Regions from separate parts of the Pelagibacterium nitratireducens genome, predicted to be linked through region 1. Evidence: riboswitches for the same ligand, from Rfam matches in the RefSeq annotation. Region 1 holds a riboswitch; the other holds the start of a gene.

Evidence for each region. Region 1 has a riboswitch for cobalamin ahead of V6617_RS15965 (LLM class flavin-dependent oxidoreductase). Riboswitches for the same ligand answer to the same signal wherever they lie in the genome.
Region 2: another riboswitch for cobalamin. It lies ahead of V6617_RS16600 (CbtB domain-containing protein); the one in region 1 lies ahead of V6617_RS15965 (LLM class flavin-dependent oxidoreductase).

What each region holds. Positions count from the first base shown of each region.
Region 1 is NZ_CP146275.1:3,242,688-3,257,994, forward strand. It holds gene V6617_RS15930 (IclR family transcriptional regulator) at 85-912, shown strand; gene wrbA (NAD(P)H:quinone oxidoreductase) at 1,055-1,654, shown strand; gene V6617_RS15940 (hypothetical protein) at 1,775-3,106, shown strand; gene V6617_RS15945 (helix-turn-helix domain-containing protein) at 3,234-4,118, shown strand; gene V6617_RS15950 (antibiotic biosynthesis monooxygenase family protein) at 4,137-4,466, opposite strand; gene V6617_RS15955 (alpha/beta hydrolase domain-containing protein) at 4,755-6,152, shown strand; gene V6617_RS15960 (alpha/beta fold hydrolase) at 6,387-7,442, shown strand; cobalamin riboswitch at 7,539-7,742, shown strand; gene V6617_RS15965 (LLM class flavin-dependent oxidoreductase) at 8,139-9,167, shown strand; gene V6617_RS15970 (ABC transporter substrate-binding protein) at 9,167-10,168, shown strand; gene V6617_RS15975 (iron ABC transporter permease) at 10,175-11,347, shown strand; gene V6617_RS15980 (ABC transporter ATP-binding protein) at 11,344-12,120, shown strand; gene V6617_RS15985 (bile acid:sodium symporter family protein) at 12,226-13,101, shown strand; gene V6617_RS15990 (glycosyltransferase) at 13,111-14,331, opposite strand; gene V6617_RS15995 (helix-turn-helix domain-containing protein) at 14,879-15,307, shown strand, end outside.
Region 2 is NZ_CP146275.1:3,380,040-3,395,346, reverse strand. It holds gene V6617_RS16665 (ABC transporter substrate-binding protein) at 1-182, shown strand, start outside; gene V6617_RS16660 (ABC transporter permease) at 359-1,339, shown strand; gene V6617_RS16655 (ABC transporter permease) at 1,343-2,281, shown strand; gene V6617_RS16650 (ABC transporter ATP-binding protein) at 2,281-3,939, shown strand; gene V6617_RS16645 (Fur family transcriptional regulator) at 4,264-4,662, opposite strand; gene V6617_RS16640 (iron chelate uptake ABC transporter family permease subunit) at 4,666-5,499, opposite strand; gene V6617_RS16635 (metal ABC transporter ATP-binding protein) at 5,459-6,307, opposite strand; gene znuA (zinc ABC transporter substrate-binding protein ZnuA) at 6,407-7,420, shown strand; gene aztD (zinc metallochaperone AztD) at 7,688-8,878, shown strand; gene V6617_RS16620 (DMT family protein) at 8,929-9,303, opposite strand; gene V6617_RS16615 (helix-turn-helix domain-containing protein) at 9,415-9,843, opposite strand; gene V6617_RS16610 (alpha/beta hydrolase) at 9,912-10,577, shown strand; gene V6617_RS16605 (aldo/keto reductase) at 10,593-11,570, opposite strand; cobalamin riboswitch at 11,660-11,882, shown strand; gene V6617_RS16600 (CbtB domain-containing protein) at 11,929-12,108, shown strand; gene V6617_RS16595 (CbtA family protein) at 12,132-12,821, shown strand; gene cobW (cobalamin biosynthesis protein CobW) at 12,818-13,870, shown strand; gene V6617_RS16585 (hypothetical protein) at 13,875-14,321, shown strand; gene cobN (cobaltochelatase subunit CobN) at 14,321-15,307, shown strand, end outside.

The DNA.
Region 1 (15,307 bases):
GCTACGGTTCGCTTTTAGCGGTTGACTTTTTTCGCTGAGCGAATTCATATCCGTACAGCGAATATTTTATGGAAAGGAGGCACCATGTCAAGTGTTCTGGATGGCAAGGTTATCGATGAGAAAGAATTTAACTCGGCCATTGCCAGAGGCTTTGCCGTTCTGGAGTGCTTTGACAGCCAGAATGTCGAGATGACATTGTCGCAAGTCGCCGCGCGGACCGGGCTGTCTCCCGCCACAGCACGGCGATGCCTCTACACGCTTTCGATCCTGGGTTATGTGCGCCAGCACGGCCGGAAGTTCACGCTCGGTGCGCGAGTCTTGACGCTGAGTTCGTCCTATATGCGCTCGAGCCAGATCGACGAATTCCTGCTTCCCGAGCTGCGCCAGCTTGTCGATGTGTTCGGGGACGCTTCGTCGGTGGCGATCCTGGACGAGAACATGGTGCTCTACCTCGCCCACACTTCGCGCCAAAGCGCCGTGCGCCCCATCGCAGCGATCGGCGCGCGCTATCCGGCTCACGCAACCTCATTGGGAAAAGTGTTGCTGGCTCACGCCGATTCGACGACACAGAACCGCTTTCTTGCAACGGCGCCCTTCAAGGCGATGACCGATCGAACTGTGACCGATCAGACCGAGATGCTGCAGGTTCTCAAGGAAGCCAAGCGCCTGGGCTACGCTCTTGGCATAGACGAACTCGATTATGGCATTGCCTCGATCGCGGTTCCGGTATTCGACAGTGAGGGCCGCGCAGTGGCAGCGATCAACACCTCGGGGTACAGCGGGCGTCTTTCGGCAGAAGCCCTTATCGAAGAGCGCCTTTCCCTGCTGCTTCAAGCCTCGCGAAACATTACGGCAAAGCTGTCTCAATACCCGGTTCTGGTCAAAACCGCCCTCACTCCCGCCGGACGTTAGGGCGCAATCAGAACCAATCGGGACGGATAGAGCTGTTGTCGTCCTCCGCGCCACTTTTTGGGACTGGCACCGGTCTTGACTTCCGAAGTCGAACTGTCGAACCTTCGCATTGCGAACTATTTTTCGCCTAGCGGAGGTTTTCATGGCAAAAATATTGATACTTTACTATTCGAGCTTCGGTCACATGGAGACAATGGCCCAGGCGGCGGCCGATGGAGCGCGCCAGACAGGTGCGGATGTGACCATCAAACGTGTGCCCGAACTGGTTCCGGAAGAGGTGGCTCGAAGCGCTTATTACAAGCTGGAACAGGACGCGCCCTTTGCCAGCCCGGCCGAACTGGCCGAGTATGATGGCTTCATCTTCGGCATCTCGACCCGGTTCGGCATGATGGCTTCCCAGATGAAAAACTTTCTCGATCAGACCGGACCGCTATGGGCCCAGGGGGCGCTGGTCAACAAGGTGGCGACAGTGATGTCCTCAACCGCCGCACAGCACGGCGGACAGGAACAGGCCATCCTGAGCACCCAGGCCGCATTGCAGCATCACGGCATCATCATTGTGCCACTCGGCTACGCCTATCAGGACCAGATGGGTGTAGACGTGGTCCGCGGCGGCTCGCCCTACGGAATGACCACAGTCACGCTCTCGGACGGCTCGCGCATGCCCAGTGAGCAGGAACTCGACGGCGCCGCGTGGCAGGGCCGCCATCTGGCCGACATCGCCCAGCGCTTGCACGGCTAGATCACCGCTTCATTCCCCCGCTTCCCTCTCGGCTTGACAAGGCTGGCGGGTTCGCCAACAATATTCGCTGTACGGATTTTTTTTCGTACAGCGAATATTTCGCTTTGGGAGGAGACCAATATGACTTTGAGATTGCCAGGTCATCTGGCTTTCACGTCCTTGGCCGTTATCAGCCTGGTGCTGGTTCAACCGGCCATTGCACAGGACGAACATGAGAGCGCCGGCTTCGGCTGGCCAATGGCCGACCAGGAAGGCCATCAGGCCGTCGGCGCGGGAAGCGGCGGGGCTTTTGGAGGAGAAGCCATCGCCGCTCAAAATGGTGAGGTTCCAGACGGGGTCGAACAGCTCGAGCGCGACATTTTCACATCCGACGATTTTTATCAGGACGCCGAATTGTGGTCAGATCCACGCTACTTCCGCTGCAACAGTCCCATGGGACTGGAAAGCCAGTGGGGGGCCTACGGCAACGCCATAATCGGTGACAATCCACCCGAATCCGGCGCCTGGGGCTTCTGCGATGCCGATTATCCGCGCGCGGACATCGTCAGCCCCTACCCGTTCGCGACCGCGCAGGAGCACTACGAGGCTCTCCTCGCAGAAGCCGAGAACGCCGGAGCAACTCTCAAGCGCCCCATGGACGATTTGCCCGACTGGAACGGGGTTTATACCGACTCGAGCGAGAACTGGTTCTGGGGCCGCATCATTCAGGCCACAACGATCGTGTCGCTGCTCACCCCCGAATACCAGAAGCGTTTCGTTCAGGAGGCTTATCATCATGCCAACACCAACGCTGCCATGTGGCCCAGCCAATATTGCTGGCCTGAGGGCTTCCTGCGCCGTTGGCACGAGCATTCTGTCCGCGACCATCAGGTGCTGATGAACGAGGATATCATTCAGATTCTCACCGGCGTTGCCGACAACTTCCTCACACAGATCCACATCGATGAAGACTTCACCATCGAAGAAGGCAGCGTGCCGCGTCTCGGTGAGGCCGTCCCGCGCTGGTATGGGGAAACCATCGGCGTCTGGCACGGGGACAATCTGATTACCTGGACCTCCAACATCCAAGGCTGGATGACCCATGGCGGCTTCGAGCATTCCAACCAGATGCAGACGGTTGAAATCTATTCTCCCGAAACCGACGACCAGGGTAATTTGGTCGGACTGCGGCACGAGGCGATCATTTATGATCCCGAAGCACTGGTCGAGCCAATCCGCATGGTGCGTGTACTTGAGCGCCTCGGCGAATTCGATGAACGCGATCCCTACATCTTCGTCGAGTGCAATCCGACCATCTATCCGGTCGACGGGCGCGCCCAACCGGTCTCACCAGGCCAGGTAATCGACTATCTGGTTCCCGACTGGTTCGGACGTCCCTGGGCCCAGATGTGGGAGCGTTTCCACGAGGAGGGCATGGAGCGGCCCGAAAGCGAAGCCCTTTTCGGCTTCTGATGCCTCAAGGGTGGGCCCGGGAAATCCCAGGCCCCTCAAGGACCCGGGAACCCGCGCGAAGCATATGTTCCTTCCGTGGGTTCCCGATATCTGCCGGGCCACAATCCGGATGCAATGGAGACGATAGATGCAGATGCATATTGCGCGGTTGGAACAACCCCGCACGTCGCTCACAGGCTCACCGCCGATTTCCAGCGAACGCCGCAGCATGAGCGTGGAGATGCGCCGCGAAGGTCCATTTTCAGCTTCATTCAGTGCGACGTCGGATCTCGTGATCATTCGCCATGTGGGCGGCGAGATTTCAGCCGATGTTTATTATTCCGACAGGGCCTATTCCCGAACACTCGCGGAGGGTGGCGTGCTGGTCATTCCACCTCACAGTGCCTTCAGGCTACGAGTGGAACAAGGTGGTCTCAATCTTTACGCGGCGCTTGCCCTGCCCCAGGGCGTGGCGGTGACAGGCTCACGTGACCGTAGGCCTGATCTGAGCCGGCCGCTGATGCTCGCTTCGGACGAGGTGCTCGATGGCCTGCTGAATATGGCGCGCGACGTCGTCGATATCCCCATGGGGGTCAGTTCCAATTTGCTCGACAGTCTGGCGAGCACAATACTGAGCCATCTGACCTGCGCCCATGCGGAACAGGACGACAATAAGCACCGTCTTCTTTCAAATCCCCACAAGACCTCAAGCACAATGGTCACCCGCGCCGTCGAATATATGATCGGCAATCTCGACCGCTCAATCACCCTGAGCGAGGTGGGTGGGCATGTGCGGTGTAGCGCCTCGCATCTGGGGCGCCTGTTTAAAACGCACCTCAAGGCTTCACCCCACCGCTACTTGCTGGGTCTGCGTGTCGAAAGGGCCCAATTGCTGCTGACAGCAACGAGGTTACCCATCGCCCACGTCGCACTTGAATGCGGGTTCGCAAGTCAGGAACATCTCACGCGCCATTTCCGTCGCCTGAGCGGCACTACTCCCGCCGCCTATCGGCGGGCGCAAGTCGACACCTAGCGGGCCTAAAAAGAGAACCTATTGGGAATAAACGAAGTGAGGGGGCATAACGCGCGCGTCCATGCTCTGGCAGACATCATCAAGCGCTCCAATGTGCCATTCCGCGTTCGGGTGATCGCGAAAAGCTTCGAAAGCGGACCTGTCGGACCATTGGGAATAGTTGACGACCATGCCTCCATCTTCGGAAGCATGGATAGCGCTGGAGACAAAGCCAGGCTGATGACGGGTGAATGTCGCGACCATCTCTTCGAGCCGTTTCAGAAAAGCCTCCTGCTGGTCCGGCTCGACGGTCACGACAACAATCACGGTCAGGAGCGATTGTCCGGTATCGATGCGCGTATTTGCCATGGTTCATCCGCCTTCCGTGTTTCCAACTCTATCCTGTGAACGTTCTGCGCGACCATCTTGTTCGCATCGCGCCACATGCGCTTACCCCGACATGGCCTTCTGAGGCATGCAATGGCCGATCTCATCGGGAAGGCCAAAGGTCGCCGCCAGCTCCATGCATAACGTGAGAGTTTCGCTGGCTGCTTGACAGCAGGTTGCGGTCGCCTCTAACTTATTTTCGCTTAACGGATATTTTTTCGTATAGCGAAACTTTTTATCCTTTGAGCGTCAATCTTTGGGAGGAAGATCATGACCAAATTGTATTCCCGCGAGCCTTTTGGCCGATTTGCGCTCAAGTCAGCCGCGATGAGTTCCATTGCCACACTTGCCCTGACGATGGCGGCATCAGCGGTTCTGGCCCAATCTGTTCCAGCCCTTCCGGACGTCGAAGGTCCTGTGTCGGCGGATGAAACAGACATGCAGCACCCGAGCCGCCGCGGTCCGACTTTGGGCCAGGAGACTCCGCAGGAGTGGCCTGCTTATGGTGAACCGGCCTTCCATGATTATGTCGAAGACGAGTTCTTTATCTCGGGCCAGGCCAATGGCGAACCCTACACGACGCGCATTGTGTTCCGCCGCCCCGCCGATATAGACGATTTCTCGGGATACGCGTCCATCGAGACCCTGCATCCCGCCCAATCGGCGCAGATGTGGATGGCTACCCGGATCGGCGGCATGATGAACGGACATGCCTATATCGAGGTGGTGAACACCCCCGGCCTGGTCGGCAGTCTGCAAGCCTACAACGCGGAGCGCTATGCGGATCTGGCCATCGAAGGTGCTGTCACCGAAGAAGGTCAGGCCGACCCAGCTCAGAACGAAATCATTGCACAGGTCGCCTATCTCATGCAGACCGCCAGCCCACTTGGAGCGGAGTGGAATGTCGAGCATATGGTAATCAGCGGCGCTTCGGCCACCTCACGTACCGCCATGAATTTCATGGAACAGGAAAACGGCAATTCGGCCTACCGGATGGATGATGGATCAAGCCTGATCGACGCCATGTATGTCTGGGATACCAATGGTCCGTCCCAGGACGCACTCGATACGATTTACGACGTCCCCGTCATCATCCTTGCCACCCAGACCGAATGGGATGACGGCACACGAACCTTTCCAGCAGATTCCGAGGATTACCGCCTCTACCAGGTCGCCGGCATGCCGCATCTGGAATCGCGGGAGATGTATGAGGCCGGCTGGAACGAATGCACCCTGCCCATCGATAACTTCATGTTCAATGCCATGGTCTTCATGGGCATGGACTATATGTATAACTGGCTTACAGAGGGCCAGGGGCCGCCAATGGCCGACCGAATCGAGTTCGAAGGCGATGCAGAAAACGCCACCATCGTGCTCGATGAACACGGCAACGCCGCTGGCGGCATGCGCAGTCCGCAGGTTGATGTTGCCTGGGAAACATTCTCGACCCCAAATGAGGGCAATTTCGTTTGCGGCCTGATGGGTACCGCGATCGCGCTGCCCGACGATCAGATTGCCCAGATGTATCCCACAACCGCCGATTATGCCGAACAGCTGGTTGCCCAGACGAACCGCCTGATCGATGAGGGCTGGTTCCCGGCCGAATACATCTTCGAGATCGGCAAGGAGATCGAGCGCTTTGCCTCGCGCGACAGCACTGCCAACTAGTCTTCCCGAGCCGTTCAAGGCTTTAACTGTGCCGCGCCCTCAGGGGTGCGGCTTTTTTTTAAAGGAAAGGCTCACCCGGTGCTTAACGAGCAACATTGTGCAGGAGGATGGGCGGATCATGCAGGCAATAAGTTCACCACTGCGATTGGATTTGCCGGCGACTTCGGACTTTCCCGCCTTTTCCCGACGCGGCGAGGGAGCGAGTTGGATCGCGTATCTGTGGAGGAGAAACATATGACCCGCAAATTCACCGCCCTCTTGGCCAGCGCCTTGATGGCGACCACCGCCAGCGGCGCCTTTGCCCAGGACAGCGCCGTGACCGGCGGAGAAGCCGGACCCATTCATCTGCGCGACATGGGTAATTTCTATGTCGGCGCCGAATATTCCGAGCCTGACGCCGACGGCAATGTGTTCGTAAAGAACCAGATGCACGTCGAATTCTACTTGCCCGAAGAGCCTCAGCACGACCTTCCGCTTATCCTGGTACATGGCGGTGGCGGTCAGGCTTCCGATTGGTACTACACCCCGGATGGTCGTGACGGTTGGCGCGACTATTTCCTCAATGCCGGCTTCGATCTCTATATCGTCGATCGTCCCGGATACGGGCGGTCGCCGGCCTCCCCCGACTATGGCGACGGCAGCCTGACCAGCGTGCCAAGCGCCCTGATCGCGCGCCTGGCGGCGGCCAGCAACTGGCCCGAAGGTGAAGTAAGCCCTGAAAGCGAAAGCATCCTCAACTGGATCGTCGCCTCGTCCACCACGCCCTATGCCGGAAATGAAGTGGCCGCCAACGATATTGCCGAACTGCTCGAGCGCGTCGGACCTGCCGTACTGGTCCTGCATTCGGCGGGTGGCGTCAGTGGCTACTGGGCAGCCGATATGCAGCCGGAAAACGTTGCAGGCATCATCGCGTTCGAAGCCAGCGGATCAAACATGCTCAGCATCGCCGAAGGACTGACCTTCGATCCCGCGCTCCCTGAAGGCTTCGAGCCGGTGCAGAACGCTGAAGGTTGTGACGTACAGCCCGAGGATGCGGTGAGCACGCTCACGAACCTGGCCGACATTCCGGTGGTTCTTATCGGTGCACCGGAAAGCTTCCTTGCGGAGGGCCAGCCCTGCCATCTCACCGCCATGCAGCAGGCCGGGATCGATGCATCACTGGTGAGCTTCGGCGATCTGGGCGCGCCGGGTACGGGTCACTTCGCCATGGCCGAAACCAACAATGCGGACTCGGCCCAGGTGATGATCGATATCGCTACCGAATTGGCCGGCGGCGCGTCGGCTCAATGATCTGCTCTTAAGCTGCTGAAAGGCGTCGGGCTTTTGCCCGGCGCCTTTCATTTGTGTGGCCTAGGATACGCGTCTTGCGTCACCTGGCCCGTTGTGCAAAAAGCGGTACGCTTAGGTTCCGCCATGTGCGCGGATTAAAAGGGAACACGGTGCGGATTACCCATCAGGGGCCAACGCCGTGGCTGCCCTCGCAACTGTAAGCGGCGAGCGTTTCGCAATGATGCCACTGGATTTATCCGGGAAGGCCGCGAACGCGCCAGAGCCGTGAGCCAGGAGACCTGCCCAGGCACCATACCATGAAGCCGGACGAGGTGTTCCGGCAGGGGCAGAAAATGAGCAAACCACAGCTGCATGCTTTAGATTGCGTTGATGCACCCGTCTTACCGAGGCCGGGTCCGTGCAGGCGCCATACTCTTCTCAGACATTGAAATCGGTTCGTCGGCGCGCGCTGCTTTGCAGACGCGCTTCAGCCGGGATTGCATTATCACCAGCATGCCCGGGTCGGTGGTCCGACATCAATGAGAGCGGGAAACCGTGCCCGCGAAGCTGGCCACAAAAACTTGCATGGAATTTGCAAGTTTTTGTGCTGCCACGCGCCGAACGTGCAGGCCTTGCCGGTTTCAGCATGCAATCGTCGCGCCGGCAGCCAGACCGTTGTCTTGGACCATCACACACAGATGAAGGGGGCGCGCAGCCATGAGAATTGACATCGCCGGCTTCACGCGCGGCTCAAAGACCCTTGAGCACCACGCCGTTCTCGATTTCTGCGCGAGAATGGATCGATTGGGCTACGATGGCATCTGGTTCAACGAATTCCATTTCCAGCAGCCGCCCGACCCCTATCCCTCCACGCTGCTTCTCGCCGCGGCAATCTTTGCACGGACGAAACGCATTCGGGTCGGCACATCCATTGTCGTCCTGCCGCTTTACCATCCCTGGCTTCTTGCCGAACAAATTGCGCAGCTCCATTGGCAAAGCGCTGGGCGGTTCGACCTTGGCATCGGGCGCGGCACGCATCCATCGACGCTGGACGCACTGGGTATTGCGTCCGGGGCCACCCGCGACAGGTTCGAGCAATCCTTGGCGCTGATGAAATCGGCATGGGTTCGACCAACACTCATTCCCGAGGATGGGGCATGGCCGGGGTCATCGGTTCCGGTCGGCCCGCTTCTTCCCGAGGGCGCCGAAATTCCCGTCTATGCAGCCGGCTCAACTGCAGAAACCATCGGATTTGCCGTCGCTCAACACCTCCCGCTTCTTCTCAGTCTCGAACCCCCCGAGCAGCGACAGCTCTCGGTCTATGACGCGATTACCGGCAACCGATCCGGACGCTATCCGGCCAACTTCTCGATTTCCCGCTATTTGACCGTCGCCCCCACGCGCGCGGAGGCCCTTGCGGCCGTGGATGCCCTGCTCCCGCGGCTGTACGAGCGGCGGAAGCGCTACGCCATCGCGCAGAACCGGCCACTCGATATGATCAAACCGATCGATCGCGATTTTTTCCTCAGCCAGCAGATGGTCGCTGGCAGCCCCGATGACTGCGTCGAGCAATTGGCGTCCCTACGCGACCAGACCGGCATCGAAAGCATACGACTGATCTTCAATTGCAACGGCGAAGTTCCAGAGCCGGAAGCCGACGCGATGGCAACCCTGTTCGGACAGGAAGCGCTCGGGGCGCTCCAGACCCTTTCTCCTTCCATCACCATACCAACCGAGGTTCATTGATGATCAAGCTTCACGCCCACCACCGCGCCGGCATCGCCAGCGCCCTGGCCCTTTCGTTGCTTGTCGCTGCTCCGGCAATCGCCCAGCAGGCCGGCTTTCCCTACACCGATGAAAACTGTGGCGTGACCACGACATACGAGGCCGCGCCCGAACGCGCCGTTACGCTGTCCAACAACGCGACCGAACTGATGCTCGCGCTGGGCCTTAAGGACCGGATGGCCGGCACCTCCTACATGGCCAACCTTACGATCAGCCCGGACTACGCGGACGCCTATGCCGAGGTGCCGATCATCGCACCGCTGGTGGCCACCACCGAGGAGCTGATCGAAGCCGAAGCCGATTTCGTCTATGCCGGCTATCCCGATGGCTTCAGCGAATCGCGTCACACGCGGGACCAACTGCACGATCTGGGCATGAAAACCCGGCTCAATACGGAAGGCTGCAATCTCGGCCCGTTCGGCTTTGCCGAGCTGTTCGCGGAAATCGGGTCCGTCGCATCCATCTTCGGCGTTCCCGATCGTGGCGCGGCGCTGATTGAAGAGCTTTCAGGCCGCCTCGATGCCGTCACCCGAGACCTTGAAGGCGTCGAACCGATATCGGTCTTTATCTACAATGGCGGTGACACCACACCCAACGCTGTCCTTGGGCATACGCTCCTGTCTCAAGCGGTCGCAGCCGCGGGCGGTGAAAACATCTTCGCCGATGTGGCCAACCGCTATGGGCAGGTGAGCTGGGAGCAGATTGCAGAGCGTGAACCCGAATTTATCGTCGTCTTTTACTCAGGCACGGCGAGCGGGCAGATCGTGGCCGATCCCGATACCGAACTGGGCCAGGCCCGTATCGATCTGCTCAAGGCAACACCAGCCATTTCCGAGGTTCCGGCGATACGCAACGAGCGCTTTATTCTCGTCGATTCGGTCAAAGGCCAGCCCGGTCCGAGCACACTCGATGCTGTCGAGGCAATGGCCAGGGCGTTCCATCCCGACGCCTTTGGCGCGTAACCGTCCATGCTCGAGCGCAAGCCCGATATCGTCGATAGCGAGGAGCAATCCCGGCTCCTCGCGGTGCTGCGATCCACACCCGATGCGACCAACGACCGGCCCGTCGCGGTCAGTGCGCCGTCCGCACCGGAGCGGTCGGCATCGATGCCCTATGGCCTTTCCATGGGACTATTGGCGATTTTTATGGGGTTGCTCGGCGTCCTTGGCCTGATGTTTGGCTCGGTTTCGATCCCGGCGCCCACGGCGCTGGGAATCCTTGTCAATTGGCTTGCGGGTTTTGAGTTGGTGCCCGTCACCTGGCGCGGTGTCTATGAGACGATCATCATCGAAACCCGTGTGCCGCGGGTAATTCTGGCGGGCGCTGTCGGAGCGACGCTGGCGGCAACCGGCATGACAATTCAGGCCATTGTCCGCAACCCGCTGGCCGGCCCCAGTATCCTCGGCGTTTCCTCGGGCGCGGCCACCGGGGCGGTTGTCGTGATGCGCTGGGGTCTGATGGGCCTGGGCGCCTTTACGCTCTATATCTCTGCCTTCGCCGGCGCACTCGTCACCTTGATCATTGTCTTTTGGGTGGCGCGAACCGGCGGGCATATGACGCCCACCCGGCTCGTTCTGGCAGGCATTGCCATGAGTGCCGTGCTGAGCGCGCTCACCAGCCTTCTGGTTCTCACCTCGCCCGACCCGCAATTGGCCTCGCGCGTTCTCTTCTGGACGCTTGGCGGCTTTGCGGCCGCGCAGTGGAAACTTCTGCCTTTGCCGATCGCTGCGTTGGTCATCGGTCTGGGCACAATGCTGATCCAGGCCCGCCGTCTCAATCTGCTGATGGCGGGCGATGAAAGTGCAACCGCACTTGGGCTTGATGTTCACCGTTTCCGGCAGCGAATGTTTGTTCTGACCGCGGCGCTCACTGGAGTGATGGTCGCCGTTTCCGGCGTCATTGGCTTTGTGGGCCTGATCGTCCCCCACATCGTCCGTTTTCTGGTCGGCTCCGACCATCGCAGGGCGCTTCCGGCCGTTGCACTGGTTGGCGCCAGCTTCGCGATCGCCGCCGATCTTGTTGCAAGGGCCGTCATTTCCCCGCTCGAGTTGCCCGTGGGCATCATAACCGCCCTTGTCGGCGGCCCCTTCTTTATCTGGTTGTTGCGCCGTGATGCCAAGGTTCGGGAACAGCCGATATGAATTTCGTCAAATCGGGGACCCTGTCCCTTGAAGACGTCAGTTTTGCGGTAAACGGCAAGTCTCTGGTCAATTCCGTTTCGCTCGATGTCGCTCCGGGAGAAATGATCGGCCTGTTGGGACCCAACGGCGCGGGCAAGTCCTCGCTGCTGCGTACGATCTATCGCACCAATCGTCCCTCCGGCGGTCGCGTCCTGGTGAACGGGCAAGACGTCTGGCAGCAGTCGGCGCAGTGGACCGCCCGGCGCGTCGGCGCTGTGTTACAGGACATGCCCGCCGATTTTCCGCTCACCGTCACCGATGTGATCGCCATGGGCCGCTCGGCGCACAAGAGGCTTTTCGAGGCGGACACCGATCACGACGATGCGCTTATCGAGGCGTCACTCGATCTGCTGCAACTGCAACCGCTCAGGTACCGACTGTTCAGAACGTTGTCGGGCGGCGAGCGGCAGCGGGTTCTGGTGGCGCGTGCCCTGGTTCAGCAACCAAGCGTTCTGGTGCTGGACGAGCCGACCAATCATCTCGACATCCACCACCAGATCAACCTTTTGCGCTTCATTCGCGATCTGGGCATCACAGTCGTCGCGGCACTTCATGACCTGAATCTGGCAGCCATGTTCTGTGACAGGCTTTGCCTGCTTCACGGCGGTGAACTCGTCGCCTGTGATCGGCCCGACACCGTTCTGACGCGGGAGAACCTCGCTCATGTGTTCCGGATCGATGCGACCCTGACCCGCAATCCGCGCTCGGGCACCATCTGGGTCATGCCGGCGTAGAGTTGGGGGACACTGCAACAGCCGAGCCGCTTGTTGCCATGATCGTTCTACGATAGACGCCGTCTAAGGTATTTGGTCCGTGTCGTCTATTGCGGTGGAGCAGAGATGCTTATCGAAGTCATTCTGCCTGTTATTCTGGCCGTGATCATGTTTTCTCTCGGTCTTGGCCTTCGACCCTCCGATTTCTGGCGCATTGCCCTTCAGCCCAGGGCATTCAGCATCGGCGCCTTCAATCAATTGATCGTCGTGCCGATCGTGGCCTTTGCCGTCGCCACGCTTTTTGCGCTGCCGGCAGAAATGGCGCTTGGGGTCATGATCCTGGCGGCCTGCCCCGGAGGCATATTGTCAAACTCCGCCTCGCGATATGCAGAGGGAAATGTGCCCCTGTCGATTTCGCTGACCGCGGTGATCTCACTGGTGGCAACCATCACCCTGCCGATCCTTGTGGCTCTGAGCGCTTCCCATTTTCTCGGCTCGGAAGCCCCTGCGATCGATGTGACGGCGCTCGGGGTGCAGGTTTTCGTGCTGACGGCCGTCCCGGTCGGCCTCGGTATGGCGTTGACCCAGTTCACCCCCCGCTTTGTAGCCGCAGCGTCGTCCTGGATATCGGGTCTGGCCTTTTGGCTATTCGTGATGATGATCCTGGCGGCGCTGGTTAGCAATTGGGGTGCATTTTCGTCCAACTTCTGGGTGCTGGGACCAGCGCTGATCGCCATGAACGCGGCGCTGCTGCTGATCGGCCTGGCCAGTGGCAGGCTGGCGGGGCTCAACGCCCGGGATGTCACCACCATAGCGATAGAATCAGGGACGCAAAACGGATCGCTGGGGATCACCGTGGGCCTTCTGGTGCTGGGGGCCGGCACCGGGCTGCCCGATACAACATTGCCGGCCGTGATCTATTCGATCACCGCCTGGATCCTGACCATGCCGTTCGTGCTCTGGCGCCGGCGCTACGTCGCACCGCCCGCCACGCCGGCCTAAAGTCCTTGGTCAGCGCGTGCCCCAACGATTGTCCCAAATCGTGAGCAGGGCCACCACACGCAGCGGGGTAAGGATGAGGAGATGGGCCAGACTATAGAGCGGCGCGAGAAGGATCAGCCTGGGCTCGCGCAGGATCAGAGTGACGTTGCGGAAAAGACCCGCCGCCAGGACGTAGGCCAACCAGATCGCAAGGATCGACCACGTCCCCACCACGGGGTCGAAGATCAGCATGTTGGCCATCGTGGAGAGATAGAAGAACCAGAAGAACAGCTCGGCAAAACTGAACAGGCCGGGAAAGCTCAGGACGCCAAAATCTCTGACAGCCAGCACGGATTCACGCAGGAAACTCTTGTTCCAGCGCAACTGCTGCTTCATGAACTGTACCGGGCTGGTGGGCACCTGGGTGGACGCAACGGCGTCGAGAGCAATGACGACCTTGCCGCGCTGCAGCGCCAGCGCCGTCAGCCGCCGGTCATCGCCAAAATGGACCGTCTGCCCGAGAAAGCGCTGTTCCATCCACTCATCTTTCACATCCCGCAGGAAGCCGGATCGATAGACCGACAGAACGCCTGATGCACAGAGGGCCGACCCCATGACCGATTGGGCCGCGCGTTCGACCATGAAGGCATTGCGATAGCGCGCGTCGATGATCCGAGTAAGCCAGTTCACGTCGCGATTGAGGGCACGGATATTGGCCGTCACCGCCGCGGTGTCGGAGTCCATCGCCGCCAACAGATGGGACAGGGCGCGTGGATCGAGCACAGTGTCGGAATCCAGCAGCGCCGTGTAGGGCGCGGTGAGCCGGTCAAAGGCCACGCCCAGGGCATGCCGCTTGCCAACCTGTTGCTCGTTCCGGATCAGCACGACGCGTGGATCGTCCGCAAATACCCCTTTCACATGAGCGAAGGTGGCTATGGACGTCGACCCATCGTCTACCGCGATGACCTGGCCGAGCCGCACATTTCGCTGCGCGAGTACGCTGTGGATCGCCGCCTCGAGCAGATCGGGGTCTTCGTTATAAAAGGCGATGGCGGTATCTATGGACAGCCCGGTGGTGTCGCTTGACGGACGGCGAGCCGAACGCAGGCGGTAGATTTCCGCCAGAACAATTTTGCCGGTCACATAGCCGATGACCAGAACCCCATAGAGGGGGATCACCAGACCGTTGGGCAAGACCAGATGTCCAAGAATGATTGCAATCGCCGCGGCAACAGCAGCCAGACTGGCCAACTTCCGAAGAACCGTGCCCCAGCGACCGGTCGGTTTCGATCGTGATGGCGGGGCAATTCGCGCCGGCGGCACGTGCGTTTTCCCCGCCGATAATGAGCGAGCCGGGGCGGAATAATCGTCCATCATACTAAAAATCCTCAACGCTGCCGATTCCGACTCCCAGCGACGATGGCTGATTGCAATCGTCTCGGGCATCCTGGCGCGCAGCCGTACCCGTGAGCGCAATTGGTCGAGTTGGCTTACGTGAGGAAATGCCAGCAGGCGATGGAGAGCGCCCGACTTTGCATGCAGCGCAAAAAGATTTGCACGCAGGTATAGTCGCTGGTGGCTTTGGCCTTGCGCAATTCTGGTAGAGCGGTGGTGCAAGCGGGCTTCACCGGTGATCGCGAATGGGTCCATCCCTCCTGCCCAAGCAGTTCATTGCATTTGCACGGTGCCATGCTAGAATCGATAATATCGATCGGCATATTCACATTCATGCATGCTGAACTTTTCACACCCGGGACACTAGCGTGCAGAATTTTCAGGGCGCGACGGAGCCGAACTCGTGACGCCGCGTGACCTTCGGGGTGCCGGAAGCCGGCTGGTCCCAAGTCTGAAATTTTCCACGGACTCGGTCAGAACCATCGAGCAATTCGACGCCTGGAGTGCGTTCAACTCCATGGCTGAACTCGAGGCAATCACACCGCCAGCCGAGGGCTTCAAGGCCAGTTCTGCGTCCTATCACCTGGGCGGCCTGCAACTGACCTCGTTTCAGCTTGCGCCAATGAATATCCGCTATACCAGGGATATTCAGCGCAAACTTGGTCTCGATCACTGGTGTCTGAGTGTCACCACCAAGGGCCCGGTCGGCTATCAGAACGATGACAATGAACTGGCTGTTTCGCCCGGCAGTTTGTTGCTGCACTCCTATGCAACCCCCTTCTCTGGGGTAATGGAGCACACCAATTACAGCAGCCTGTTCTTTGCGCGCGAT
Region 2 (15,307 bases), 140 kb from region 1:
GCACCATGACCGATCTCGAGGCCCGTAATGGCGTGATCGCCGACATCTGGGCCCAGGTTCAGGAAGATCGCGTCTTCATCCCGGTCCACAATCAGGTTCTGGCCTACGCCATGCGCGACGACATGACCCTTGCCGTGCATCCGGAAAACCAGCCCTCCATGACCGGCGTGGTCTTCGAGTAAGACGGCTGTTCTGACACGGCGCCGCGCCACACTCCTGTGGCGCGGCGTTTTGTTTGCCCGGCTTTACAAGGCTGGCCATTGTCGCTGGCCAATTTTCCGATAAAGTTCAAACGCAATGCACATGCGTCCGGGCGCTCCCGGGCTGCGGCGCAAAAGCGCTCACGGAGACCACATAAATGCTGGCCTTCATCTTAAAACGGCTCGGGCAATCGATACTCGTGATGCTCGCTGTCGCGCTGATCGCATTCGTCATGTTCCGCTATGTCGGCGATCCCGTTGCCTCCATGGTCTCCCAGGAAGCCTCGATTGCCGATCAGGAGCTCCTGCGTGAGCGCCTGGGGCTCAACGATCCGTTCTACGAGCAGTTCTTCCGCTTCATCGTCAACGCCCTGCAGGGCAATTTCGGCATTTCCTACCGCCTGCAGACCCCGGTTGCCGAACTCGTCATGTCGCGCCTGCCCGCCACCATCGAACTGGCGCTCACCTCGGCCGCCATCGCCCTGGTCTTTGGCATTCTGGCCGGCGTCTTTACCGCCCTTAACCGCAAGAACCCCGCCGCTGCCGCCATCATGGCGTTTTCGCTGATCGGGGTGTCGTTGCCGACCTTCCTGATCGGCATCGGGTTGATCTACATCTTCGCGGTCGAGCTGCAATGGTTGCCCAGTTTCGGGCGCGGCCAGGTCCTCGATCTGGGCTGGTGGACCACGGGCTTTTTCACCGAAACCGGCCTGCGCTCGATCATCTTGCCCGCCATCACCCTCTCTTTGTTCCAGATGACGCTCATCATGCGTCTGGTGCGCGCCGAAATGCTCGAAGTGCTGCGCCAGGATTATATAAAGTTCGCCCGCGCCCGGGGCCTTTCAAAGCGCGCCATCAATTTTTCGCACGCGCTCAAGAACACCATGGTTCCGGTCATCACCATCGCCGGCCTGCAACTGGGCTCGATCATCACCGGGGCGCTGATCACCGAAACGGTGTTCCAGTGGCCCGGCATCGGCTCGCTGTTTCTCTCGTCGGTCGCCGTCGTCGATGTGCCGGTCATGGCCGCTTATCTGATCTTTGTCGGCTTCGTGTTCGTGATCGTCAATCTCATCGTCGACATACTCTATTACGTCGTGGATCCGCGCCTGCGGATCGGCGCGGCAAAGGGGCACTGAGCCATGAACGACATCACCCCGACCGCCCCCAAGAGCCGCCTCGCCCGCATCGTCGATTCCGACATTTTCTATTCCTACCGCACCTCGCCGGTGGCCGTCGTCTCCTCGATCGTTGCCGCCGTTCTGATCCTTGCGGCAATCTTTGCGCCCTTTATCGCGCCCTACGACCCCTTCAATCCGCGCACGCTCAATCTCATGAACGGGTTCACCCCGCCCATGAGCGAGAGTTTTTCGGGCAGCTATTTCCTGCTCGGATCGGACCATCAGGGGCGCGACGTGTTCTCGGCAATTCTCTACGGCTCGCGCGTTTCGCTCATGGTGGGCCTGTCGGCCATCCTGTTCGCCATGCTGCTCGGCGTCACTCTGGGGCTGATCGCCGGCTATCGCGGCGGGCTGACCGACACCATCATCATGCGCATCGCCGACGTCCAGCTTTCCTTTCCCTCGATCCTGATCGCCCTTTTGATCTTCGGCATCGCCCGCGGCATCATTCCCCCCAACCAGCGCGAATCCATGGCGATCTTCGTTTTGATCTTTTCCATCGGACTGTCCGACTGGGCCCAGTTCGCCAGAACGGTGCGCGGTTCGACAATGGTCGAGCGGCAAAAGGATTATGTTTCGGCTGCCCGCATCATCGGGGTCAAACCGGTCTTCATCCTCATCCGTCACATCCTGCCCAATGTGCTCGGCCCGGTTCTGGTCATCGGCACCATCGGGCTGGCCCTGGCGATCATCGCCGAAGCAACGCTCTCTTTCCTCGGCGTCGGCGTTCCACCCACCCAGCCCTCGCTGGGCACCCTGATCCGCATCGGCCAGCAGTTCCTCTTCTCGGGCGAATGGTGGATCCTGTTTTTCCCTGCCATCACGCTCGTGCTCCTCGCCCTGTCGGTCAACCTTCTGGGTGACTGGCTGCGTGACGCCCTCAATCCAAGGCTGCGCTGATGAGCCAACCTGTTCTTTCCGTCAAAGACCTTTCCGTCGTCTTCCATCTGCGGCGCGGCGATTTCACCGCCGTCAAATCCATCTCGTTCGACATCATGCCTGGCGAAGTCCTCGGCGTGGTGGGGGAATCGGGCGCCGGCAAATCCATGACCGGCACCGCCATCATGGGCCTGATCGATCCGCCGGGCGAAATTTCCTCGACATCGATTACGCTCAGCGGTGACCGCATCGACGGGCTCGACGAGGAAAGCCTGCGCAAGATCCGCGGCCGCCGCATCGGCATGGTCATGCAGGACCCGCTGACCTCATTGAACCCGCTCTTTACTGTGGGCGAGCAGCTGATCGAAACCATCCGCCGCCATCTCCCGCTCAGCCAGGATGAGGCCCGCGCCCGCGCCATCGCGCTGCTGGCCGATGCCGGCATCCCCGATCCGCAAAACCGCATCGATTCCTACCCGCACCAATTCTCGGGCGGCATGCGCCAGCGCGTGGTGATCTCGCTTGCGCTGGCCGCCGAGCCTGAACTGGTCATCGCCGACGAGCCCACCTCGGCGCTCGACGTTTCGGTCCAGGCCCAGATCATCAAGGTCTTAAAACGCCTGTGCGCTGAGCGCGGCGTTGCCGTCATGCTCATCACCCACGATATGGGCGTCATCGCCGAAGCCGCCGACCGCATGGTCGTCATGAACAAGGGCGAAATCGTCGAAACCGGCTCGGTGGGCGACATCATCAACCGCCCCAAAATGGACTATACGATCAAGCTGATCGAAGCCATTCCCTCGATCACCGCCCAGAACCCGCGCTATGCGGCGGCCGTCGCCAAGGGCCACAGCTTTGCCTCGGAAAAGACCGACGAACCCCTCGTCGTCGTCGACAATCTCACCAAGCAGTTCGATCTTTCCGGCTCGTTCCTGTCGCGGATCACCGGCCGCAACCGCAAGATCGTCCAAGCGGTCAATGGCGTGTCCTTTTCCATCCAGCGCGGCCAGACCTATGGGCTGGTCGGGGAATCGGGATCGGGAAAATCCACCTGCGCCCGCATGATGGTCGGTCTTCTGCCGCCCACATCGGGCACCGTAAGCCTCGAAGGCACCGACATCTGGTCCAAGGGCGCCGAAAAAAAGCGCCGCTCGAAAATCCAGATGATCTTTCAGGATCCCTATGCCAGCCTCAATCCGCGCTGGCGGGTGGGCGAAATCATCGCCGAGCCCATGCGGGCGCTGGGCATCGCGCGCAAACCCGGCGAAATCGCCGAGCGCGTCGCCGACCTGCTCGAACGCGTGCGGCTTGACCCGGTCTCCATGCGCAAATACCCCCACGAGTTCTCCGGCGGCCAGCGCCAGCGCATCGCCATTGCCCGCGCGCTTTCCAGCCAACCCGAATTCATCATCTGCGATGAACCCACCTCCGCGCTCGACGTCTCCGTTCAGGCCCAGGTGCTCGAGTTGATGAGCCGGCTGCAGGAAGAGTTCGGCCTCACCTATCTGCTCATCAGCCACAACCTCGCCGTCGTGCGCCAGATGGCCGATGAAGTCGGCGTCCTCCACAACGGCAATCTCGTCGAAACCGGCCCCGTCGAACAAATCTTCGGGGCCCCCCAGGCCGACTACACCCGCATGCTGCTCGACGCGGTCCCGGACATTTCCAAGGTGGCCTGACACCCGGCGTTCCGGCCGTAGCGCCTGCCGCGCCACCCCCTCCCATCCTCCTCCGTCATGAGGGAGGGTGTTGCATTGGGGATTTGGAACCGCTTGCACGCCGTCTTGGCGGTCCCTTCCCGTAATGGTGGGGGCCGGTGCGATTGGCACCAACGCCGCACCATCTCTGGAAGCACCCTATGCTGCGCTAATTATGGGCACGCCTGGACGAGCCCTTGGCGAGGACCCCGGCGAACGTTTTCGCCGCCCGGCCGGAGGGGCAGCATTTTTCACAGCGCGGTTTTAGCGCGTCATGAAAAATGCGGTGCGCCCCGTGAGGCAAAACTAAGCCGCCGCACACACCCGGCACTCCCCGCGAATCTCCATCGTCGTGCGCTTGACCACGAACCCCTCCCGGTCCGCCCAGCCGGTCAGTCTTTCGCGCACCACATCGTCGGAAAACTCGCTCACCTGCCCGCATTTCTCGCAGATCGCAAAGGCGATCAACCCGGAATCATGGCAATGGGGCTGTGCGCAGGCAACGAACGCGTTCATCGATTCCAGCCTGTGCGCCAGTCCCATGTCGAGCAGTTTTTCGAGCGCCCGATAGACCTGCAGCGGCGCCCGCAAGCCGTCATCGCGCAACTGGTCGAGGATCGCATAAGCGCTCATCGGCGATTCGGCCTTTTCCAGCCGGTCGAGCACCAGCGACTGGTTGCGGGTGAGATCGGAATGCGCACTCATGTCTCAGGCGGCTCCCTTGTTGCCCAGCGGAACGATGGAGGTAATAGCAAAAACGCAAAGCGCCGCAACCACGATCGAGGGTCCCGATGGCGTATCGAAAGTAAGCGAGGCCCACAAGCCCGCAAGCACGGCGGCGATCCCGCCCAGCCCGGCATAGATCGCCATCTGCTCGGGCGTATTGGCCAGCCGCCGCGCTGCGGTCGCGGGAATGATCAGCATGGCGGTGATCAGCAGCACGCCCAGGATTTTCATCGATATCGCGATCAGCCCGGCCAGCAGCACCATGAAGATCAGCCGCGTGCGCTCGGGGCTCAGCCCCTCGGCCTGGGCGATGTCCTCTGACACCGTCCCCGCCAGCATCGGCCGCCACAGCCACGCCAGAACCCCCAGAACGACGATCCCGCCGCCATAGATCACAAAAAGATCGCTCACCGACACCGCAAGAATGTCGCCAAACAGCAACCCCATCAGATCGATCCTCACATTGGGCATCAGCGACACCAGCACCAGTCCCAGCGCCAGCGCCGAATGGCTCAAAAGCCCCAAAAGCGAATCCGCCGACAGCGTGCCCCGGCGCTGCAAAAACGCCAGGATCAGCGCCACCATAACGGCAATGGCGAACACCCCCACCACCGGCGAAAACGAAAAGAACAGGGCCAGAGCGACACCAAGTATTGCCGAATGGGCCATCGTATCCCCGAAATAGGCCATCCGCCGCCAGACGATGAAACTGCCCAACGGCCCCGTCACCGCCGCCAGCCCCACCCCGGCGATCAAAGCGCGCGTGAAAAAGCTCTCAAGCATGCTTGTGCCCCTCGCCCTCGTGCTCATGCTCATGCTCGCAATGAGGCCCGTGCGCGTGATGGTCGAAATGCAAATGCCCCGCAGCGTCGCGCACTGACCCGTCCGGCAGATGGGAATGGTCGTGCTCATGGCGATAGAACGCCAGCGTTTCGGCCGCCCGCGGCCCGAACAGCGCCGCATATTCCCCGCTCGCCGCCACGCTGTCGGGCGTGCCCTGGCAGCACACATGGCCATTGAGGCAGATCACCGTATCGGTGCGCGCCATCACCACATGCAGATCGTGCGAAATCAGAACCACCCCGCATCCGGTCTCGTCGCGGATCCGCCCGATCAGATCGTAAAGCGCCACCTCGCCGGAAAAATCGACCCCCTGCACGGGTTCGTCGAGCACCAAGAGGTCGGGCCGCCCGATCACCGCGCGGGCGATGAGCGCGCGCTGAAATTCCCCGCCCGAAAGCGAATGCACCTGCGCCCGGGCCAGATGGGAAATCCCCACCATCTCAAGCGTTGCCGCGACCTCGGCCTTGGTCCGCCGTCCCGTCAGCCCCATCAACCGTTCCACCGTCATGGGCAGCGAGCGGTCCATGGCGATTTTTTGCGGCACATAGCCGATGGCAAGGTTTTTCGCCCGCCAGACGCTGCCCTCATCGGGCTTGATGATGCCCAGAGCGGTCTTGACCGTTGTCGATTTGCCCGATCCGTTCGGCCCGATCAGCGTCACGATTTCCCCGCGCGCGATGGCCATATCCACCCCGCGCACCAGCCAGCGCCCGTCGCGCTTCACCCCGACGCCTTTAACCCTGACGATATCGTCGCGCTCGGGTGCGCTGAAATTTTTCATGCCCGATCCTGCCAGATGTGCATTGACTCAAGTCGCAATGTTATAGCATTACATTGGTTGTGTAATATCATAACATAGTCGCACGGAGCCCTTCCGACAATGCCCAATAAAGCCTTTGCTCTTCTCGCACCCGCTGCCCTTGCGCTGTTCGCCGCCACCCCCGCGCTCGCCGCGCCCAATGTGGTCGCCACCATAAAGCCGCTGCATTCGCTGGTCGCAGGCGTGATGGAGGGCGTGGGCACGCCCGAGTTGCTCATTGAAGGCGCGGCAAGCCCGCACGGCTTTTCCCTGCGCCCCTCCGATGCCGGCAAGCTCGAAAGCGCCGATCTGGTCTTCTGGATCGGCGAGGATCTCGAAACCTTCCTCGACGGTCCCCTTGAAACCATCTCGGCCAACGCCACGAAAATCGAGATGATGGATGTCGAGGGCATGAATATCCTCGAGTTGCGTGAAGGGGGCCTCTTCGAAGCCCACGGCCATGGTGATGAGGGCCATGAAGCGCACGACGATCATGACCATGAGCACGACGAACACGCTCATGAGGACGATCACGCGGATAACCACGATCACGCAGACGATCATGACCACGCTCACGAGCATGGCGATGCCCATATCTGGCTCGACCCGCAAAACGCCCGTCTCATGGTCGCCGCCATCGCCGACGCCCTGATCGCCGCCGACCCTGAAAATGCGCAAACCTACAACGCCAATGGCCAGGCCCTCGCTGCCCGCCTCGATGCGCTGCAGGCCGAAATCGATGCCCGCCTCGCACCCGCCCGCGGCACGCCCTTCTTTGTCTTCCACGACGCCTATCACGCCTTCGAAGAAAGTTTTGACATCGAGGCAACGGGCTCGTTCACCGTCAATCCCGAGATCGCGCCGGGGGCAGGGCGGCTGACCGAAATCCGTGCAATTGTCGAACAGCAAGGCGCCGCCTGCCTTTTCGCCGAACCCCAGTTCTCCCCCCAGGTCATCGAGACCATCGCGGATGGCACCGGCGCCCGCATCGGCACCCTCGATCCCCTGGGCGCCGCCATCGCCGACGGCCCAGAACTGTACTTCACCTTGATGAACACCATGGCTGACAGCCTTCTCGATTGCCTCGCCGACTGAGCCGGTTTGCCTGCCGGACCCGGTTGCCGGGCATAGGGGCGGGGCGCCGTGTGGCACCCGCCCCACCCCGAAATTGCCGCCATCCCCGATTGTGATGGTTCAAAAAGGCAGAACGACCCAGACCGTCACCCCCTTTCGTCGTCCTCGGTCTCGCCCCGAGGACCCGTACCGCACCCAAACCCCGACGTCCGCTATTCCCCAATTCCACCCCACAATCGCAAACCTTTCATTTGCAGTGTTATGTTATAACATAAAGGATAAATTGCCGTGAAACCGAACCCCCCTCTCTTCCGCGCCCTCCTTCTGGCCGGCATCGCACTCCCCGGCATCGCGCATGCCGACGAGGTCTCCGTCTGGCGCGCCTTCGTAGCCGATCAGGCCCAGGGCACCGTCAACGTCATCGACCTTCAAGCCGGCGAAATCGCCGACACCTTCGCCCTCAACGGTCCCGCCAGCCTCTATGTCACCTCCAGCGGCGAGCGCGTCTTTGCCGTTCAGGGCGGTGCCAACATCGTCCAGGCCATCGATACCGGCATCGCCATCGACGATCACGGCGACCATGGCGACATCGACATCACCGACCCCGCTCTGCTCGATGCGGCAATCGAGGGCGAATATCCCGTCCACTTCGTCGAACATCACGGCCAGATCGCCCTGTTCTTCGACGATGAAGGCGTTGCCAAGATCATCGATGAATCCGATTTCGGAACGAACGAACCGCGCCTCGTGGAGTCCGGCGCCCCTCATCACGGCGTCGCCGCTGCCTATGGCGGTTATGTCCTCGTCACCGAACCGCACCCCCAAGATCCCTCGAACCTTCCCGTTGGCATCAACATCCTCGATGCCAACGACCAGCAATTGGGTGATACCCATGCCTGCCCCGGCCTTCACGGCGAGGCCAGTTCCGGCAATCTGCTCGCCATCGCCTGCGATACCGGCCTTCTTCTGGTCACCGACAGCGCCGACGGTCCTCAGATCACCCATCTGCCCTATGACGAGGCGCTGCCCGAAGGCAAAAGCTCCACTCTGCTCGGCGGCGTCGGCATCCAGTATTTCCTCGGCAATTACGGCGCCGACCGCGTCGTGCTGATCGATCCCCATCAGGAAACCTTCCGCCTCGTCGATCTGCCCACCCGCCGCGTGCATTTCGCCGTCGATTCCGTCCGGCCGCAATTCGCCTACATCTTCACCGAGGGCGGCAATCTGCACCGCCTCAACACCCTCTCGGGCGAGATAAGCGCAACCCTGGCGCTCACCGAACCCTATTCCATGGACGGCCACTGGTCCGACCCGCGCCCCCGCATCGCGGTCGCTGGCGATGAGATCCTCGTGACCGATCCCAACGCTTCGCAGATCCACCGGATCGATGCGAACGCCTTCGAGCTTGCCGGAACCATCCCCGTCGATGGCCTCCCCATGGGCATCGTCGTCGCCGGCGGCTCTGGCGCCGTGCACTGACAATAAAAGGACCGCCTTTCGGGGCGGTCCCCCCGCGATCACGCAGGGCTCTATCGAATCGGCCCCTTGAAGATGAAGAACGCCCCCAGCGCGATAAACGCAAAACCGACCAGATGGTTGAGCGTGAATTTCTCCCCGAGATAGAAAATCGCAAACAGCGCGAACACCGATAGCGAGATCACTTCCTGTATCGTCTTGAGCTCGGCCGCGGAATAGGTGCCATACCCGATCCGGTTGGCGGGCACTGCCAGCCAGTATTCGAAAAACGCAATCCCCCAGCTCACCAGCACCACGACCCACAGCGCCGCGCCGGGAAATTTCAGATGCCCGTACCAGGCGAACGTCATAAAGACGTTCGAGGCAATCAACAAAAGGATCGGGGCGGCAAGGGATAGGAGCGAGGGCGCTGCGGCAAGGGCGGTCATGGCTGAGGTCTCGGACGCCGCCACGATTGGCGGACCGAAATCGAAAGCGCGCTTCGCGTACCAAAATCAAGTGCAATCTTCTGTAACGATCACAGCTCACGACGAACCCCGTCAGCCGCCGGTGTTCAGATGCACCGCCCGCAACGCGTCCATCTGTGCCTCCACGGCCCCCGGCCCGGCGCGATCGCGTGCCTCGCCCGTTGCCGCGAGCGCAGGATCGACCGGCATATGGTTGCGGCTCCAGCGGCTGATCTGTGCGATCACCGGCAGCAATTCAATGCCTTTTTCCGTCAGCGAATAGATGGCCTTGAGCCGGTGGCTGGGATCGTCCGCCCTTGTGATAATGCCGATGCGCGTCAGCATGGCCAGCCGGTCCGCCAGAATGTTGGTGGAGATGCCCTCGTCCGAGCCCAGGAACTCGCGGAAATGCCGTTTGCCCGCAAACATCATGTCGCGGATGATCAAAAGGGTCCATTTGTCCCCGAACACTTCAAGACCGAGATTGATCGGACAGCCGGAACGAAAAACTGATGAGTCCATGGGTTGACTCTAGGTTCAATGATTGCAAAAAACAAGTGATTGCATTTTGCAATCGTAAGGAGGAGGCGATGACGACTTTTGTCGTAGTGCACGGCGCCTGGACAGGCGCATGGGGTTGGGACCGTGTGGCAAAGCGGCTGCGCGCGGCGGGCCATGACGTTTACGTGCCCACGCTGAGCGGGCTGGGCGAACGCTCGCACCTGGCCCTGCTGCCCATCACCCTGAGCACCCATATCGACGACATCGTCAACGAGATGATCTGGCACGAGCTGACCGATGTGGTTCTGGTTGCCCATTCCTATGGCGGGTTCGTCGCAACGGGTGTGGCCGAGCGTGCGCTCGAGCGCATCGCCGCGATTGTCTATCTCGACGCCTTCATCCCTGAAGATGGCCAGTCCTTCGAAGACATCATGGGCGAAAAACTGACCGGCCCCGTCGTGCCGGTGCCCGAAATCGGCGATGGCGAATACGCCACAAAGGCCGAAACCGACCGGGTCGCCGCGCTGGCCACGCCACAGCCCACCGGCACCTTCACCGAACGCCTCACGCTCACCGGCGCCTATCTCAAGATCGCCCGCAAGAGTTTCATCCTCGCCACCGGCTGGGACGGTTTTGGCTCTGTAGCCGCCCCGCTCCGCGACGATCCCGCCTGGAGCGTCCACGAACTGCCCTGCGGTCACGACGTCCCGCTGCTCATGCCCGATGAACTGGCAGACCTGCTGGAAAGGGCCTGACGTGCCCGCCCTGGCTCAGACCTCGCCCCTTATCGCCGGCCGCACCTTTTCCGCATAGAACGCCTTGAGCTTTTCATGCACGGACTGCGGAAGTTCGGGCAGATCGCCCGCCTCGGCATTGACCCCGATCTGGTCGGGCCGCGAAACCCCCGCGATGATCGTGGAGACCGCCTTGTGGTCCAAAATCCAGCGCAGCGCGAAAAGGCTCATCCGCTGGCCCTCGGGCACATAGCCGCGCAATTCGTCGGCCAGCTCCACCCCGACCTCGAACGGAATGCCGCCAAACGTCTCGCCCACTGAAAACGCCTGCCCATCCCGATTGTAGCTGCGGTGGTCGGTGGGGGAAAATTCGGTGTCGCGCGTATATTTGCCCGACAGCAGCCCCGAGGCCAGCGGCAGGCGCACGATCACCCCGACGTCGCGCTCCATGGCTTTATCGAGCAGGCTTTCGGTCGCGTCCTGGCGGAAGATGTTGAAAATGATCTGCAGCGTCGCGAGCCCTTCGTGCTCGAGACAGATTTCCGCTTCGGCGATCGTTTCCACGCTTGCGCCCCAGTTCTTGATCAGCCCCTCGGCCTTGATCTCGTCCATCCAGCCAAAGATTTCGCCCGCTTCGAGCACTGCGCGCGGCACGCAATGGAGCTGGGCGAGATCGATGCTCTCCACACACAGCCGCCGCGCCGACTCTTCGAGACTCTCGCGCACCCCGCCCTTTGTGTATTTGTCGGGATAGAGCGCCGCCGCCCGGCCCACCTTGGTGGCCACCACCAGCCCGTCGGGCTTGCCATAGAACGTGCCGATCCGGTGCTCGGACAGCCCGTTGCCGTAAACATCGGCCGTATCCCAGAAATTGACCCCCAGCCGCGCCGCATTGGCCAGGATGGTTGAGGCGTCCATATCCTCGATCGGGCCGAAATCGCCGCCCAGTTGCCAGGTGCCCAATCCGATTTCGGAAACCAGAAAGTCGGTTTTGCCCAATCGCCGCGTTTTCATCTTTGTCCTGCCTCTCGGGTTGTCCGGTTCTCTTTGGTGATAAGCGAGCATGCCATCCGATGCAATTGACGAGAGGTCATTGCGCGTGGCACATCTAGAACCGTGTTGGTTCCCCTTTCGTTGCAAGAGTCGAAACGGGAAGCAAAAGGGAACACGGTGCGGACGACCCAAAAAGGGGCCAATGCCGTGGCTGCCCCCGCAACTGTAAGTCGCGATGGATTTCGGAATTATCCACTGGCCCAAAGGCCGGGAAGGCATCCGGGAACCGATAAAGCGATCAGCCAGGAGACCTGCCAGCACACAGGCCCGGCCCCATGAGGGGGCCGGCATATCGCGTTCGCACACGGAGGGTGTTGCCATGACGACTGCAACTGTTTCGGCGGCTGGTCCGCTATCTGTTTCCCAAAGACTGCTCCTTGGAGCCCTGTTTCTCGTCCTCGGCGCGGTGTTCGTCGCGGGCACGGGCTTTGCCGGCGATTATCGTGCCCATAACGGGGCCCACGATACCCGCCATTCCATGGGCTTTCCCTGCCATTAAGGCAGGATCGGGGATTCAATCACATGTTTAGAAATCTGTTCTTCGCGGCGCTCATCGCCGCGTTGTGTGCCGGCTTGGCCACATCCATCATCCAGCATTTCCGGCTGATCCCCCTGATCGTCGCCGCCGAAAGCTATGAGGGCGAAGCCCCCCACGATCACGGCGAACAAACCGTCGCGCCCCACTCTCACGACGAAGGCGAATGGATGCCCGCCGACGGGTTCGAGCGCACCGCTTTCACAGTGGCCGCCAATCTGCTCATGGCCGCCGGCTTTGCCTTCGTCATCACGGCGATTTCGCTCATCTTCAACCTGCCCGTAACCCCACAGACGGGGCTGGCTTGGGGGATCGGCGGGTTCATCGCCTTTTCCCTCGCGCCCGCCCTTGGCCTGCCGCCGGGCCTGCCCGGCATGCCGGTCGCCGAAACCGGCGCGCGGCAGATCTGGTGGGTTTTTGCCGCCGTCTCCACGGCGCTCGGCCTGCTGGCGATTGCCAAATGGCGCACATGGTGGGCCCTCGCTTTGGCCGCCATCCTCATCGTTCTGCCGCACGCCGCCGGCGCCCCCCGGCCCCCGCTCGAGGAGACCGGCGTTCCCGCCGGCCTCGCCGCGTCCTTTGCGTCCGCCGTTCTCGCCAACGGGCTCGTCTTCTGGGTGGTGCTCGGTGTCAGCTATGGTGTTCTCACGTCACGTTTTTCACGGAGGGTCTCATGACCTCGAAAATCCCCACAACCGTCATCACGGGCTTTCTCGGCGCCGGCAAGACAACGCTGGTCCGCCATCTTCTCGCCCACGCCAAAGGCAAGCGCATAGCGCTCATCATCAACGAGTTCGGCGATATCGGTGTCGACAAGGACGTCCTGGCCGGGTGCGGTGATGAAACCTGCCGCGAGGAGGATATGATCGAGCTTGCCAATGGCTGCATCTGCTGCACCGTTGCCGATGATTTCATCCCCACGATGAAACAGATCCTCGCGCGCCCCGACCGCCCCGATCACATCGTCATCGAAACCTCCGGCCTGGCGCTCCCCCAGCCCCTGATCCGCGCCTTCAACTGGCCTGAGATCAAGGCCGAGGTCACCATCGATGGCGTCGTCACCGTCGCCGATGCCGCCGCCCTCGCCGAAGGCCGCTTCGCCGCCAATGAAGAGGCCGTCGACGCCCAGCGCCGGCTCGACGAAATGCTCGATCACGAAACCCCGCTCGGCGAACTCTTCGAAGACCAGATGGTCGCCGCCGACATGATCGTTCTCAACAAGACCGATTTGGTCGATCCCGCCGCCCTCCAAGCGGTGGAGTCAGAACTCAAAAAACATATGCGCAAGGGCACCCAGATCGTGCGCGCCGCCAACGGCCACGTCGATACAATCGCGCTTCTCGGTCTTGGCATGTCCACCGAGGACAATCTGGCAGGCCGCGAAAGCCATCACGAGCTTGAGCATGACGGCGAAGGCCATGAGCACGACGATTTCGATTCGTTCTCGCTCACCATCCCGTCCGGCCCCGGCCGCGATCAGCTCCTCACCGCCATCGCCGATACCATCGCCACCCATGACGTTTTGCGATTGAAAGGCTTCGCCGCCATCCCCGGCGCCCGCGCCCGCCTCGCCATCCAGGCCGTCGGCCCCCGCGTCAACGCCTATTTCGACCGCGACTGGCAAGAGGGCGAAGCGCGCGAAACCCGCCTCGTCGTCATCGGCGAAAGCCCCCTGGCCCGCGACGCCATCGAGGCGAGCCTGAAAAAGATTGCCGAGGCGGCATAGCGTCATGCTGATCTTGCCGGACTTGAAAAGCCCATCGACCCGTCGCGCCTCACGGAGATCGGCGGCGATCGGCTTTTTAGGCCCAATTGTCGGATCGCTTACCGTCTTTGCCAGCGTGATGCTCGCCGAGCGCATATGGCTCTCGAGCGATTTCACAACCAGTTTCTGGTCGGATCTAGGATTTTTTCTGTTCTTCGGCTGGTTTGTCGGCTTCTTGCCGGCGCTGGTTTCGGCATACGTGTGGTTCAGCGTTGGATGCCGCTTGAGCCACCCACTCGCGCGTACGATCGCCGCCCTCATAATCGGTGGCATTTCCGGTGCGGTCTTGATTTGGCCAATGCTGCTTCTTTTCGGCCACAGCTTCGCGCCCTTCAGTGCGTTTTCGTTTCTGGGTGGTGTCGGTGGAGCGGTCGCCCTTGCCGCCACTGCGCTGCCCTGGAGCGACCACTGATGCATCTGCTTGCCGCCCAGGCCGGCGCCCTCCAGCAGGAGGGCGAGGCCATCGATCTTGCCCAGACCCCGGGCGATTTTGCCTTTGCCTCCTCAGCCGATAGCGAACTGGCCATGCTGGCCGCCGCCGCCGATAGGGCTGGCGCGGACGGCTTGCGGCTGGCCAACCTCATGCGGCTGACTCACAATTTCTCGGTCGACCTCTGGTGCCAGGATACCCTCGCCCACACCAAACTGATTGTCATCCGCCTGATCGGCGGTTCGGCCTATTGGCCCTATGGCTGCGATGAAATCGAAATGCTGGCCCGGCAAAAATCCATTCCCCTGGCTTTCCTGCCCGGCGACGCCACCCCCGACCCGATCCTATTGGCCCGCTCGACCATTGCGGACGCCGATTGGCATGCCCTGCACAAACTGTTTCTGACCGGCGGTCCCGACAATGCGGACGCGATCCTATCGGCCTTCCGCGCCCTCGCTGCGGGCGAACCCATCCCCGCCGCGCCCCACCCTTTTCCCGCCTTTGGCTTCTGGGATCGCCAACGCGGCATCGTCAGCGCGCCAGCGCGCGGTGTCTGTCCCGAACCAATCGACACACCGCATAAAAAGCCGGCCCATGTGCCCATCCTCTTTTACCGCGCCGTGCTCGAAGGATCGGGCACAGCGACCCTCGAAGCGCTGACAAGCGGGCTGGAGCGTCAGGGTCTGGCACCAGTGCCCATCGTTATCTCTTCGCTGAAATCGCCCGACTGCGCCGCGTTCGTGCGCCAGGCTTTGGGGGACATCGAGCCCGCCGCGATTCTCAACCTCACCGGCTTCGCCCTGGGCATCAACGACCTCACGCCCGAGAAAAACCCCTTCGCGCTGACCGACGCGCCCGTCATCCAGCTCGTCCAGGGCTCGCGCCCGCCCATCATGTGGGAAGCCGATCCGCGCGGTTTGACCTCCAAGGATCTCGCCATGCAGGTGGTCCTGCCCGAAATCGATGGC